Regions from separate parts of the Acidovorax sp. GW835-FHT14G06 genome, predicted to be linked through region 1. Evidence: predicted binding sites of a transcription regulator. Region 1 holds the regulator's gene; each other region holds the start of a gene.

What was found. The regulator FNR, encoded in region 1, switches genes on or off when oxygen is low (the NO sensors DNR and NnrR bind a similar motif). The targets are predictions, from matches to a motif close to TTGATNNNNATCAA.
Region 2: a site for FNR is predicted at 1,682-1,695, ahead of ubiU (ubiquinone anaerobic biosynthesis protein UbiU). Genes of this name have one in related genera too.
Region 3: a site for FNR is predicted at 1,707-1,720, ahead of AC1Q64_RS12835 (hemerythrin domain-containing protein). Genes of this name have one in related genera too.

What each region holds. Positions count from the first base shown of each region.
Region 1 covers NZ_JBXAGA010000002.1:312,796-317,088, forward strand. Annotated here, with positions in the region: gene ccoP (cytochrome-c oxidase, cbb3-type subunit III) at 1-45, shown strand, start outside; gene ccoG (cytochrome c oxidase accessory protein CcoG) at 127-1,572, shown strand; gene AC1Q64_RS04005 (FixH family protein) at 1,637-1,915, shown strand; gene AC1Q64_RS04010 (hypothetical protein) at 1,973-2,266, shown strand; gene fnr (fumarate/nitrate reduction transcriptional regulator Fnr) at 2,377-3,099, opposite strand; gene hemN (oxygen-independent coproporphyrinogen III oxidase) at 3,289-4,293, shown strand, end outside.
Region 2 covers NZ_JBXAGA010000006.1:373,739-378,031, reverse strand. Annotated here, with positions in the region: gene AC1Q64_RS13300 (U32 family peptidase) at 1-408, opposite strand, end outside; gene ubiU (ubiquinone anaerobic biosynthesis protein UbiU) at 446-1,489, opposite strand; gene AC1Q64_RS13290 (MFS transporter) at 1,745-2,938, shown strand; gene AC1Q64_RS13285 (YidB family protein) at 3,056-3,538, shown strand; gene AC1Q64_RS13280 (alpha/beta hydrolase) at 3,588-4,293, opposite strand, start outside.
Region 3 covers NZ_JBXAGA010000006.1:275,982-280,274, forward strand. Annotated here, with positions in the region: gene AC1Q64_RS12830 (alkene reductase) at 1-873, shown strand, start outside; gene AC1Q64_RS12835 (hemerythrin domain-containing protein) at 1,061-1,648, opposite strand; gene AC1Q64_RS12840 (methyl-accepting chemotaxis protein) at 1,963-3,630, opposite strand; gene AC1Q64_RS12845 (heavy metal translocating P-type ATPase) at 3,750-4,293, opposite strand, start outside.

The sequences.
Region 1 (4,293 bases):
GCCTATGTGTGGGGTTTGTCGAACAAGCAGGTGGCTGCACGTTGACATGTCCGCCGGGCGATGTTTGAAGCACTGCCCGGGTTTTCTTTTCAAAGCGCGCCCCTTATCCGTTCATAAAGCGACACCATGAGTACACCCAGCGAGCCTGCTCGCAAGGTCATTCCGATCACGCCAGTCGCCGCCGATGCCTCTTCTGCGGGCGAGATCATCTCGCTGTACGAAGCGCAAAAGAAAATCTACCCGCGCTCCATCAGCGGCTTGTTTGCGCGCTGGCGCTGGGGCATGGTGTTTCTGACACAGCTGGTGTTTTATGGGCTGCCGTGGTTTGAATGGGGCCAGCGCCAGATGGTGCTGTTTGATCTGGGGGCCCGCAGGTTCTACATCTTTGGTCTGGTGCTGTATCCGCAGGATTTCATCTACCTCACCGGCCTTCTGATCATTTCGGCGCTGTCGCTGTTCCTGTTCACCGCCGTGGCGGGGCGCCTGTGGTGTGGCTTTGCCTGCCCGCAGACGGTGTACACCGAAATGTTCATGTGGATCGAGCACAAGATCGAAGGCGATCGCAGTGCCCGCCTCCGTCTGGACAACGGTCCCTGGACGTTCGAGAAGATCCGTAAAAAGTTTCTCAAGCAGGTGGTATGGATTGCCGTGGCCCTGTGGACCGGCTTCACCTTCGTAGGGTACTTCGTGCCCATCCGTGAATTAGGCAGCGAGCTGCTGGCGTTTGAGGGTGGCTGGCAGATTTTCTGGGTGCTTTTCTACGGTTTTGCCACCTACGGCAACGCAGGCTTCATGCGCGAGCAGGTCTGCAAATACATGTGCCCCTATGCGCGCTTTCAGAGCGCGATGTTTGACAAAGACACGCTGATCGTCACCTACGACCCTGAGCGTGGCGAGCAGCGCGGCCCGCGCAAGAAGAACATTGACTACAAGGCCCAGGGGCTGGGCGACTGCATTGACTGTTCGCTGTGTGTGCAGGTCTGTCCTGTGGGCATCGATATCCGCAAGGGTTTGCAATATGAATGCATTGGTTGCGGGTTGTGTGTGGACGCCTGCAATACGGTGATGGACAAGATGCAGTACCCGCGTGGTCTGATCCGCTATTCCACCCAGAACGGCGTGGCCAAGCGCTGGACGCAGTCCCAGATGCTGCGTCGCGTGTTGCGTCCCCGTGTGCTGATCTACACCGCCGTGCTGGTAGCACTGTGCGTTGCCATGCTGGCCAGCCTGGTGGTGCGCACGCCGCTGAAGGTGGATGTCGTGCGTGACCGGGCCGCGCTCTCGCGCATTGTGGCGGGGGGCAAACTGGAGAATATTTATCGGCTGCAGATCATGAATGCCACGGAGGGCGAACAGCGCTACCGCATCAGTGCGCGTGGACTGGAGGGGCTGGAGGTGGCCTCCGAGGCCGAAGTGGACATTGGCGCAGCAGAGTCGCGCTGGGTGGCCGTGCGTTTGCAGATTCCGTACGGTTCCGCCACGTCGGGCTCGCATGCGGTTCAGTTTGACGTGCAGGCCGTAGGGGCAGCTGCCCATGTGACGGAAAAATCCGTGTTTCTTGTGCCGCGTTGAGCGGCATCCCGGTGGGGCCTTTCAGGGCCGCACTTTGACCGATATTGTTGAGGAGTAGAGCACCATGTCTTCAAACCCTGCCATCGCGACACCGGCAGTTCCCGTGCCCTGGTGGAAGTTCGGCCATGTGTGGCTGGTGATTGCCGGGCCTGCCATCGTGATCGTGGCTGGCTTTGTGACGCTGTGGCTGGCGATTTCTCGGCCTGACCCGGTGGTGGCCGAGGATTACTACCGACAGGGCATTGAGATCAACAAGACCTTGGTGGCGCCGGAGAAAAGCCTGGCACCGGCACTCAAGGCCCGCAACCATGCGGCCACCCCCGTGCAAGACCAACCACGCTGACAACCCGCCGGTCGCTGCCCCCAGCGACCCCAGGCAGCACCAGGAGACAGAACCGATATGTGGACGCAACGCCTGATGTGGATTGCATGGCCCGCCTTCTTGATGGCGGGCGTGCTGGAGATGCTGGTTTTTGCCATGGTGTACCCCCAGGACCTGCACTGGTTCGGCCAGCCCCTGGCGCTGTCACGGCAAGGGGTGTACACCCTCGCATTTTTTGTGTTTTGGGCCATCACCATGGCCACGAGCGCATTGACGACACTGCTGTCCATGTCTCCGTTCGAGGTCAACCGGTGCCCGGTGCCCGATGGGGAGCGCCCCGACGATTGCCGCAAGACATCGTCCTGCCCCTGAGCCCTTTTCGCCTGCTTGTCTGGGCATGCAATGCATGCCGTTTCGCAAGAGATGGTTGTACTTTGTGCGGAACCGACCCTCTGCGTGGAAGTGGCTCAGTGTCAGTGTCGTCAGTGGCAGGTCTGCTGGCTGTTCACAATGCGTCGCAGGGCATCGGTGTCGAGAATGCGCACATGGCGCTGTTTGACTTCCACGATCCCTTCTTCCACAAACTTGGAGAAGGTCCGGCTGACCGTTTCGAGTTTGAGGCCGAGGTAGCTGCCGATTTCTTCGCGCGTCATGCGCAACACCAGTTCCGACTGCGAGAAGCCCCGTGCATGCAGGCGCTGCACCAGGTTCAGCAAAAAGGCGGCCAGGCGTTCCTCGGCACGCATGCTGCCCAGCAGCAACATCACGCCGTGCTCGCGCACGATCTCGCGACTCATGATTTTGTGCACGTGGTGCTGCAGGGCTGTGACTTCGCGTGACAGCTCTTCAATGCGGTCGAAGGGCATGACACACACTTCGGCGTCTTCAAGTGCCACCGCATCACAGGTATGGTGGTCATTGACGATGCCGTCGAGCCCGATGATCTCGCCCGCCATCTGAAAGCCCGTGACCTGGTCGCGACCGTCTTCCGTGGCCACGCAGGTCTTGAAGAACCCGGTGCGGATGGCATACAGGGACGTGAAGGACTCGCCATTGCGAAACAGCGTGCCTCCGCGTTTGACTTTGCGACGGACGGCAACCACCTCGTCAATGCGCTGGAGCTGCTCTTCGTTCAAGCCCACGGGCATGCACAGCTCGCGGAGGTTGCAGTTGGAGCAGGCGACTTTGATGGTGAGCGGGTTCATAGGCACATGGACTTGGGTTGTTGGTCGAGCATATCGTGCTTGCCGTACACGAACCTGAATACAGGGCGCGGGCGAGCGGCTGACCTTCATCAAATTGTCGCCGTATCGCTTGTTGGTTCACTTGATGCAGGTCAAGGACATGTCCCGGAGCCTACGGCACAGTCAAGGTGTACGCAAGGAAATTTCCCCATGACTGCTGTTTCGCCAGATCTTCTGCGCCGCTTTGACGTGCCAGGGCCCCGTTATACGTCCTATCCAACGGCTGACCGATTTGTGGAGGCCTTCGGTCAGGAAGATTATGTGCTGGCGCTGCAACAGCGCCGTTCGGGCACGCTGGCCAAGGCCATGCCGCTGTCCCTGTACGTGCACATCCCGTTTTGCGAATCCCTGTGCTACTACTGCGCCTGCAACAAGATCATCACCAAACACCATGACCGCGCCGAGGTCTACTTGCGCTACCTGAGCCGCGAGATCGACCTGCACACCGCGCACTGTGGCGTAGGACAGGTGGTGAGTCAATTGCACCTGGGCGGTGGCACGCCCACCTTCCTCTCAGATGCGGGCTTGCGGGAGCTGATGGCCATGCTCAAGCGCAGCTTCACGCTGGCGCCCGGGGGCGAATACTCGATCGAAGTGGATCCGCGCACGGTCAACTCCGAGCGTCTGGCGCTCCTGGCTGAATTGGGTTTTAACCGCCTGAGTTTTGGCGTGCAGGACTTTGATGCCGAAGTGCAAAAGGCTGTGCACCGCATTCAGCCTGCAGAGCAGGTTTTTGCGCTGGTGGAGTCCGCCCGCTCGCTGGGCTTTGATTCGGTGAACGTGGACCTGATCTACGGCCTGCCGCGCCAGACGCCAGAGTCTTTTGACCGCACGCTGGCGCAGGTGGCGCAGCTGCGGCCTGACCGCATTGCGTTGTATGCCTATGCACACTTGCCGGAGCGTTTCAAACCACAGCGTCGCATCATCTCCGCCGAATTGCCCACAGGCGCGAGCAAGCTGTCCATGCTCTCGCGCTCACTCGATGCGTTCATGGACGCTGGGTATGTCTATGTGGGCATGGACCACTTTGCTCTGCCTACCGACGCACTGGCTGTGGCCAAGCGCCAGGGACGCTTGCACCGCAACTTCCAGGGCTACAGCACGCAGCCAGACTGCGACCTGATTGGACTGGGCGTATCGGCCATCGGCCGGGTA
Region 2 (4,293 bases), on a different contig from region 1:
CGTGGCGCCCAGCTGCGCCATCCATTGCAACGAGGGCGCGTTGTACAGGTTCAGGTGCGGCCCGGCCACAAAGGCCTGTGGCCCGCCCGGCGCGCGTGCAAGGCAACCCACGGCGCCCATGTCATTGGCCTCGACCCGAAACTCGCCGTTGCCCGTGACCTTGTGCATCACCCCCACATCGGCGCTGGACTCGATGAGCACCTGGCTGGACAACACCGCCTCCTTGCCCGCGTCCTGCAACATGCGCGCCAGCGCCAGCCAGTCGGCCAGGCGCAGCTCATGGCGGCGCGAGCACACCGTCTCGCCCAGGTACACCACGTCCACGGGCGTGGCGGCCATGGCCTCGTAGAACGCGAACACGGTGTCGCGGGGCCAGTAGTACAGCAGCGGGCCGAGAGAGAGTTTCATGGGGCGGTTTCTGGGAGGTTGTCGTTGTGGAGAAGCACTACTTCCAGGGACGGTGATAAGCGCCCAGCGTGTGCTGTTGCCCCTCGGCCACCTGGTCCAGGCTGGCCATCCAGCGCGTCTTGGGTGCGTAGCGGTGCGGGTAGGCCAGGCACTGGTCCATGGCCTCGCGCCAGACCTGGGTGACCTGCGCTACATAGGCGGGGCTGCGCTGGCGGCCTTCGATCTTGATGGCGCGCACGCCCATCTTGAGCAGCTGGGGCAGCAGCTCCAGCGTGTTGAGGCTGGTGGGCTCTTCGATGGCGTAGTAGTTCTCGTCATCGCCCACGTCGAAGCGGCCCTTGCACAGCGTGGGGTAGCCCGCGTTCTCGCCGGGCGCATAGCGGTCGATGAGCACACCGTTCAAGCGCGACTCGCGGCCCTGCGGCGTCTCTACCCAGCGCACGGCCTTCGGGGGCGAACACACGCCGTGCGTGTTGGGCGATTCGCCGGTCACATACGACGACAGCGCGCAGCGCCCCTCGACCATCACACACAGGCTGCCAAAGCCGAAGACTTCGATCTCGACCGGCGTGCGGTCGATGACCTGGCGCACCTGCTCCATCGACAGCACACGCGGCAGCACGGCGCGCACGATGCCGAACTGCTCGCGGTAGAAGTTGATGGCCTCGTAGTGGGTGGCCGAACCCTGCACCGACAGATGCAACCGCAGCCGGGGGTGGTGCTGCACCGCGTACAACATGAGTCCCGGGTCGGCCAGGATGACGGCGTCCACGCCCAGGTCCACCGCCTTGTCCAGCGCACTGCGCCACGGCCCTGGGTTGGTTGCCTGCGGGTAGGTGTTGAGCGCCATGAAAACCTTGCAGCCGCGACCATGCGCATGGCCAATACCCTGGGCGATGGCCGCCTCGTCAAAGTTGAGGCCCGCGAAGTTGCGCGCGTTGGTGGCGTCGCGCAGGCCCAGATAGACGCAGTTGGCACCGTGGTCCACGGCCGCCTTCAGGGCGGGCAGGCTGCCTGCGGGGCAGACGAGTTCCATGGCGGGCGAGGCAGGCTCCAGGGCCGCAGGCAGCGCGGCCTCCATCGATTTCAGGGGTTCCATCACAAACATTCAAACGCTGGCCCCGGTGGGGAGCCACAGCACTGGGCGCCACCATACGGGGGTCACCCGACGCATCCGCTGATCTTCATCAACGGCGGTGCACAATGCTGGAGCAAAGCAGTCGGGTTTTGACGTGCCTCTTACCTTCGCGGCCCGCCACACTGCCGTCCGGCCTTGACTTGCATCTATGCCGCCACCCCTTACTGCCCTTCTGCCCGCCCCGAGCGCTGCCCTGCCGTGAACAAGAACCTGTGGTTGCTGGCCCTGTGCCAAGGCCTTTTCCTCACCAACAACGTTGTCTTCATTGCCATCAACGGCCTGGTGGGACTGCAGCTGGCGCCCTTTGGCTGGATGGCCACGCTGCCGGTGATGGGCTACGTGGTGGGCGGGGCGCTGTCCACCCCGCTGGTGGCGCGCACGCAGATGCGCTGGGGCCGCAAGGTGTCGTTCCAGATCGGGCTGGCCGTGGCCGTGGTGTCGGCCGCTCTGTGTGCCTGGGCCGCGTTCAGCGCCAGCTTCTGGCTGCTGTGCACCGCTACGCTGGTGGCGGGCTACTACAGCGCCAATGGCGGCCTGTACCGCTTTGCAGCGGCCGAGCTGGCGGCCCCGGATTACCGCGAGAAGGCTGTTTCGCTGGTGCTGGCCGGTGGCCTGCTGGGCGCGGTGGCGGGCCCCAACCTGGCCAGCGCCACGCGCACGCTGTTCCCGGTGCCGTTTGCGGGCGCCTACATCGCGCTGATCGGCGTGGCACTGTTGTCCATGCTGTGCATGTCGGCGATCCGGTTCGAGGCGCAGCCTGTGGTGCTCAACGCTGCGGGGCAACGCGAGCAGGGGCGCCCCCTGACTGTGCTGATGCGCCAGCCCGCCTTCATCGTGGCCATTGTGGGCGCCGCGCTGGGCTATGGCGTGATGAACCTGCTGATGGCGGCCACGCCGCTGGCCATGCAGGTGTGTGGCTTTGACTTCGACGCCTCGGCGCTGGTGCTGGAGTGGCATGTGATCGGCATGTTCGCGCCCGGCTTTGTCACCGGCCACCTCATCAAGCGCTTTGGCGTGTTGCCCATCATGGGCACGGGGGTGTTGCTCAACCTGGCCTGCGTGGCCGTGGCGCTGATGGGCGTGGAACTGCACCACTTCGGCATTGCATTGTTCTTCCTGGGCGTGGGCTGGAACTTCCTGTTCACCGGCTCCACCACACTGGCCATGACGGCCTACCGGCCCGAAGAGAAGGACCGCGCCCAGGCAGCCATCAACTTCTGCGTGTACTCCACCCTGGCGCTGAGTGCGTTTTCATCCGGCGTGCTGGTCACCACACAGGGCTGGACACTGCTCAACGCCGGGTCGCTGGTGCCGATTGTGGTGACGGGGCTGGCGCTGGCCTGGCTGGGCCTGCAGCACAAGCAGGCTGCACGCGTGGCCCCCGGCCCGTGAGCTGAGAAATTCACGATCGTTGACATTGCAGCATCGAGCGGTGTGCGTACCATCAGCCATGGCCATGGCGCCATTCCCCGGCGCTGCCATTTTTTATTCCCTCTGCAGGAGAACACCATGGGTTTGCTCGATTCCGTTCTGGGTGCCGTCATCAACAACGCGTCGCAAGGCGGCAGCGGCGCCGCTGCATCCGGTGGGGCCGGAGGTGGCCTTGGGGGGCTGATCAGCATGGCCGCACAAAACCCGCAGCTGGTGCAGGCCGTGATGTCACTGATCAGCAACGACGGCCCGGTGGGTGGCCTGCCAGGCTTGATGGCCAAGTTTCAGCAGGCGGGGCTGGGCAATGTGATTGCGTCGTGGCTGAGTGCGGGACCCAACCACGCAATCTCGGGCGAACAGTTGTCCAACGTGCTGGGCAGCGGCCCGCTGTCGCAGATCGCTGCGCAGCTGGGCGTGGGCCCCAGCGCAGCGGCCGGGCAGCTGGCCCAGGTGTTGCCGGGCTTGGTAGACCAGCTCAGCCCGCAGGGCCAGGCGCCCCACGGCGGGTTTGGCAATACCAACGACCTGCTGGGGATGCTCGGCGGTTTGCTTCAAAAATGATAGCTACTGGTGCTTTCTGCACTAGCGCTACCGGCTGTTTTCCTTGAAATCAGCCCGCCAAAGGGCAGCGCCGCACCAGCCATTGGCGCAACAGATCAAACACCGGAGCGGCCAGCTCGGTGCTTTCGTTGAACAGCTCGTGGAACAGGGGCTCAAAGCAATGCGAATGCACAACGGCCTTGGGCGCGGCCACAGCGAACGCGCGGCTGCCAGCGGGGTGCACCAGCTTGTCGCTGCCCGCCCACATCAGCAGCGTGGGCACGCTCCAGTGCGCAGCGCGGGCCACGGTGGCAGGGCCACCATCGGCGATAAAGCGTGCCAGGCGCGCGCTGATGCGGTCATGGCACAGGGGGTCGGCCAGGTAGGCCGCCACCACGGCCTGGTCGTGCGATAGGTACTGCGCATCCAGCCCATTGCCCACACGCAGGTTGGGCGCGATGCGCGGCAGCGTGGCCAGCAGCAGCTTTTGCACAGCGCCCAGGCCTGCATCGAGCGCGGGGGATGACAGCACCAACGCATCGACCGCCCGCAGGTGCAGGGACACAAACCGCGAGGCCACCAGCCCGCCCATGCTGTGGCCCAGCAACACCAGCGGCTGGCCAGCAGGCATGCGTGCGCGCGTGGCGTCCACCAGGTCCGCCAGGTCGTCCAGCAGGCGCATGTCCGACGTGAGCCCGCCGCGTGGCCCGGCTGATTCGCCATGGCCGTACTGGTCGTAGCCCCGCACCGCAAACCCCCAGTCGTTGAGGCGGCGG
Region 3 (4,293 bases), on a different contig from region 1:
GACGGCTGGAAGAAGGTGACCCGCGCCGTGCACGACGCTGGCGGCAAGATCGTGGTGCAGCTGTGGCATGTGGGCCGTGTCTCGCACACCGACCTGCAGCCGGGCAACGCCGCACCCGTCGCCCCCTCGGCCGTGCAGGCCAACACCAAGACCGTGCTCATCAAGGACGGCGTGCCCACTTTCACACCCACGTCCATGCCCCGCGCGCTTGATGCCGAAGAGATCCCCGGCATCGTGCAGGACTACCGCCATGCCGCACGCAACGCCATTGCCTCGGGCTTTGACGGTGTGGAGATCCACGCGGCCAACGGCTACCTGATCGACCAGTTCCTCAAGACCGGTGCCAACCAGCGCACCGACGACTACGGCGGCAGCATTGCCAACCGCGCCCGCCTGCTGCTCGAAGTGACCCGCGCCATCGTTGAGGAAATCGGCGGCGGCCGCACCGGCATCCGCCTGTCGCCCGTCACCCCTGCCAACGACATCGTGGACGCCGACCCACAGCCCCTGTTCGACCACGTGGTGCGCCATCTGGGCCCGCTGGGCCTGGCCTACATCCACATCATCGAAGGCGCCACCGGTGGCCCGCGCGAGGTGGAAGGCCGCCCGTTTGACTACGCCGCCCTCAAGGCCGCCTACCGTGCGGCGGGTGGCAAGGGTGCATGGATGGTCAACAACGCCTACACCCGCGAACTGGCCGATGCCGCCCTGGCCAACGGTGCCGACATCGTGGCCTTTGGCCGCCCCTTCATTGCCAACCCCGACCTGGTGGCGCGCCTGAAAGCCAACGCCCCACTCAACGAGGTGAACCGCGCCACGCTGTATGGCGGCGGTGCCGAGGGGTACACGGACTACCCGGCGCTCAGCGCCTGAGACTGCGGGATAAAGCCAAAGCTGCTGTGCTTGGCACACGCCGGGTGAAACTGGCGCTGCCCGGGCACGCGGCCACCGCGCAAGGGCCGCCAAGCGGCTTAGGCAGCGCTGCGCTTGCGTGCGCTGGCGGCGTCCCACTGCCCGCGCAGCGCAGCGTAGCGAGAACGGGGGGAAGCGGCGAAGCCGCTCAGGGGGGTGAACCCAATCCTATCGGGCTCGGCGCCCGCATCACGATGCGCGTGAACAACCGGTCGTACGCCGCGTCGCGCGACTTGCCCGGGGCCAGCGGGTTGGTGTTGCTGGCAAAGGCCGCGTCGATGGCGGCCCAGTCGCCCGGCTGCAGGGTCTCCTGGGCGGCGGGCAGCACCACGGTTTCTTCCAGGCGCATGTGTTCCAGGTAAAAGCGGATGTAGCGCTCCAGCGCCTGCGCAAACGCCTCGCGGCGCGCATCGCCCATCAGTTCCCAGCCCAGCAGCAGGTGCTGCAACTCGCGCACCGCCGCCTCACCGCCCGCGTGGTCGCGCTCCAGCTGCGCAATGGCCTCTGCCGCCTGAGGTGAGCGCTCCGCCACCCTGGGGAACAGCCACTGCGACTCCTTGGGGTGGTGCTGGCGCTCGGGAAACTCGTCGATGTAGAACAGCATGGCCCGCATCACGTCAAAGAACGCAGCAGGTTCGTCACCCGGGCCCTGGTCCAGCATCAGGCGCAGCGAATGCAGCACCGCCGCGAGCGACGCATGCTCCTCGCGAATGGTTCGCAGACTGATCGACGGCATGGCGCACTCCCCAGGTTCAACAAGACCACAAGGGTGCCACGCGCGCACGGGCGCGCCCATGACGCATGTCAATAAGAGTGGCTGACTAAACCCAGCGAAGCGGCCCTGGCGAGGCGTTCCGTCGCAGGCAGTGCAGGCGGTACGGCAAGACGGCACAACGACGCCAGGAGAGTTTTGCTAGCCACTCGCAACCGCCGGGCAGCGCCGCCCACAAAAAAGCCCCGCAGACCAGGCCTGCGGGGCTTGTGGGAGAGACGCTGAACAGGGCCCGCGCCAATCAACGGCGCACGGCCCGCAAGCAATCAATGACTCGGTCAGTGCGTCAGGCGCGCCTGCGCGGGGCCTGATGCCAGCGCCTGGGGTTGCTGCCCTGCATACGGTGCGGCCACTGCGCCGCTGTGGCCGTAGCCGGCCGCCGATTCGGCCAGACGGAACTGCTGCACCACGTGCGACAGGCGCGCCGCCTGCTCGCGCAGCGACTCGGCCGCAGCGGCAGACTCTTCCACCAGCGCGGCGTTCTGCTGCGTCATGCGGTCGATCTCGCCCACCGAGCTATTCACCTGGCCGATGCCGGCCGACTGCTCGGACGCTGCCGCCGTGATCTCGCCAATGATGTCGCCCACGCGCTGCACGCTGCTCACGATGTCCTTCATGGCCGTGCCGGCTTCTTCCACATGGCGCACGCCGCCGTCCACGGCCGTCACGCTGCTCTGGATCAGGCCCTTGATGTCGCTGGCCGCCGCTGCGCTGCGTTGCGCCAGGCTGCGCACCTCGCTGGCCACCACGGCAAAACCCCGGCCCTGCTCGCCCGCACGGGCGGCTTCCACCGCCGCGTTCAGCGCCAGGATGTTGGTCTGGAAAGCAATGGAGTCGATCAGGCCGATGATGTCGCCGATCTTGCGGCTCGATGTCGAGATCTCGTGCATGCTGGCCACGGCCTGCTGCACCACGCCACCGCCATGCGTGGCCATCTGCGAGGCCGAAGCCGCCAGCTGGTTGGCCATCTGCGAGGACGATGCCGTCTGCTGCACCGTGGACGTGAGCTGCGACAGCGAGGACACGGCCTCCTGCGCGTTGCTAGCCGTCTGCTCGGTGCGCTGCGACAGGTCCTGGTTGCCCGTCGCGATCTCCTGGCTGGCGGTGGCGATGTTCCCGCTGGCATCACGCACCTGCGCCACCAGCGCGCCCAGGCCCTGCTGCATGTCGCGCAGCGCGCGCTGCAGGTCAGCCACCTCGTCCTTGCCCTCGGCCGCAATGTGCTGCGACAGGTCGCCACCAGCAATGGCCTGCGCCATCTTGCGTGCGTCTTCCAGCGGACGGCAGATGGAGTTCATGTTCATCAGCGTGGTGGGCACCACCACCACCACCGTGATCAGCACGGCCAGCACAAACAGCCACTTGGTCTGGTTGGACACCTCACCTTGCTGCGCCACGGCCTTGCTGACCTCATTGCGCAGCACGGTGTCCAGCTCGGTCATCAACTTGTCGGCCTCGGCAAACTCGGCCACAGCCTTGCCGCTCATGCGGTTGGCAATGGTGGCCGTGTCGTAGCCACCGGCCTCCAGCTGGCGGGCAACATGCGCAAACAGCTCGCGATAGCTGTCGAGCTTGGTGATGATGTTGCGCACCACCACGTTGTCGGCATCGTCCGCGCCTTCCAGGAACGTCCCTGCGATCTTCTTGGCCTTCTCATGGCTCGCCAGCCACTTGGTGTGCGCAGCCTTCACCGCCTCGGGCTTTTCGTAGCCGATGATCATGTCCTTCTCGAACTGGCGGATGGCCCCCATCTCGCCACGCAGCTCGGCCATGGTGCTCACCTTGACGAACGCGTTGTCCATGAAGTTCTGGCTCATGTCATGGATGCGGAACATGCCCAGCATGCCCGCCCCCCCCAGCAGTCCCAGCAGGCCCAGCACCACGCCAATAGCACCCAGCATGCGCAAACGTATGGTGAACTGCCGCATGAGCGAGAAGAGATTCATGATCTGTCGTCCTTGATATAGCTATGCCAATGCGACTGCAGCCAACCCCCCCGGGGCCACAGATTCGCAACAAATCGTTGCAGTTTGCCAGACATCGATGACCGCGCTGTACGTATTTATCACATGCGCCACCGCTTGAGTAAGAGGGCATTCGCCATCACGCTCACCGAACTCAGCGCCATGGCCGCCCCTGCCACCACCGGGCTCAGAAAGCCCAGCGCCGCCAGCGGAATGCCCGCCACGTTGTACGCAAACGCCCAGAACAGGTTCTGGCGGATCTTCATCACCGTGCGGTGCGAAATATCGAGCGCTGCGGCCACCAGCATCGGGTCGCCCCGCATCAGCGTGATGCCCGCCGCGTGCATGGCCACGTCGGTGCCGTTGCCCATGGCCATGCCCACATCGGCAGCAGCGAGCGCCGGGGCATCGTTAACGCCGTCGCCCACCATCGCCACTTGATGGCGCTTGCCATCAGGCCCTTGTTGCAACGCCACCACCTTCGCGGCCTTGTCGCCCGGCAGCACCTCGGCCATCACCTCGCCCGCGTCGGGGTCCAGCCCCAGGCGCCGGGCCATCGCCTCGGCCGCGCCCCGGTTGTCGCCCGAGATCATCACGGTGCGGATGCCACGCGCCTTCAGCGCAGTCAGCGCCTCGCGTGCACCG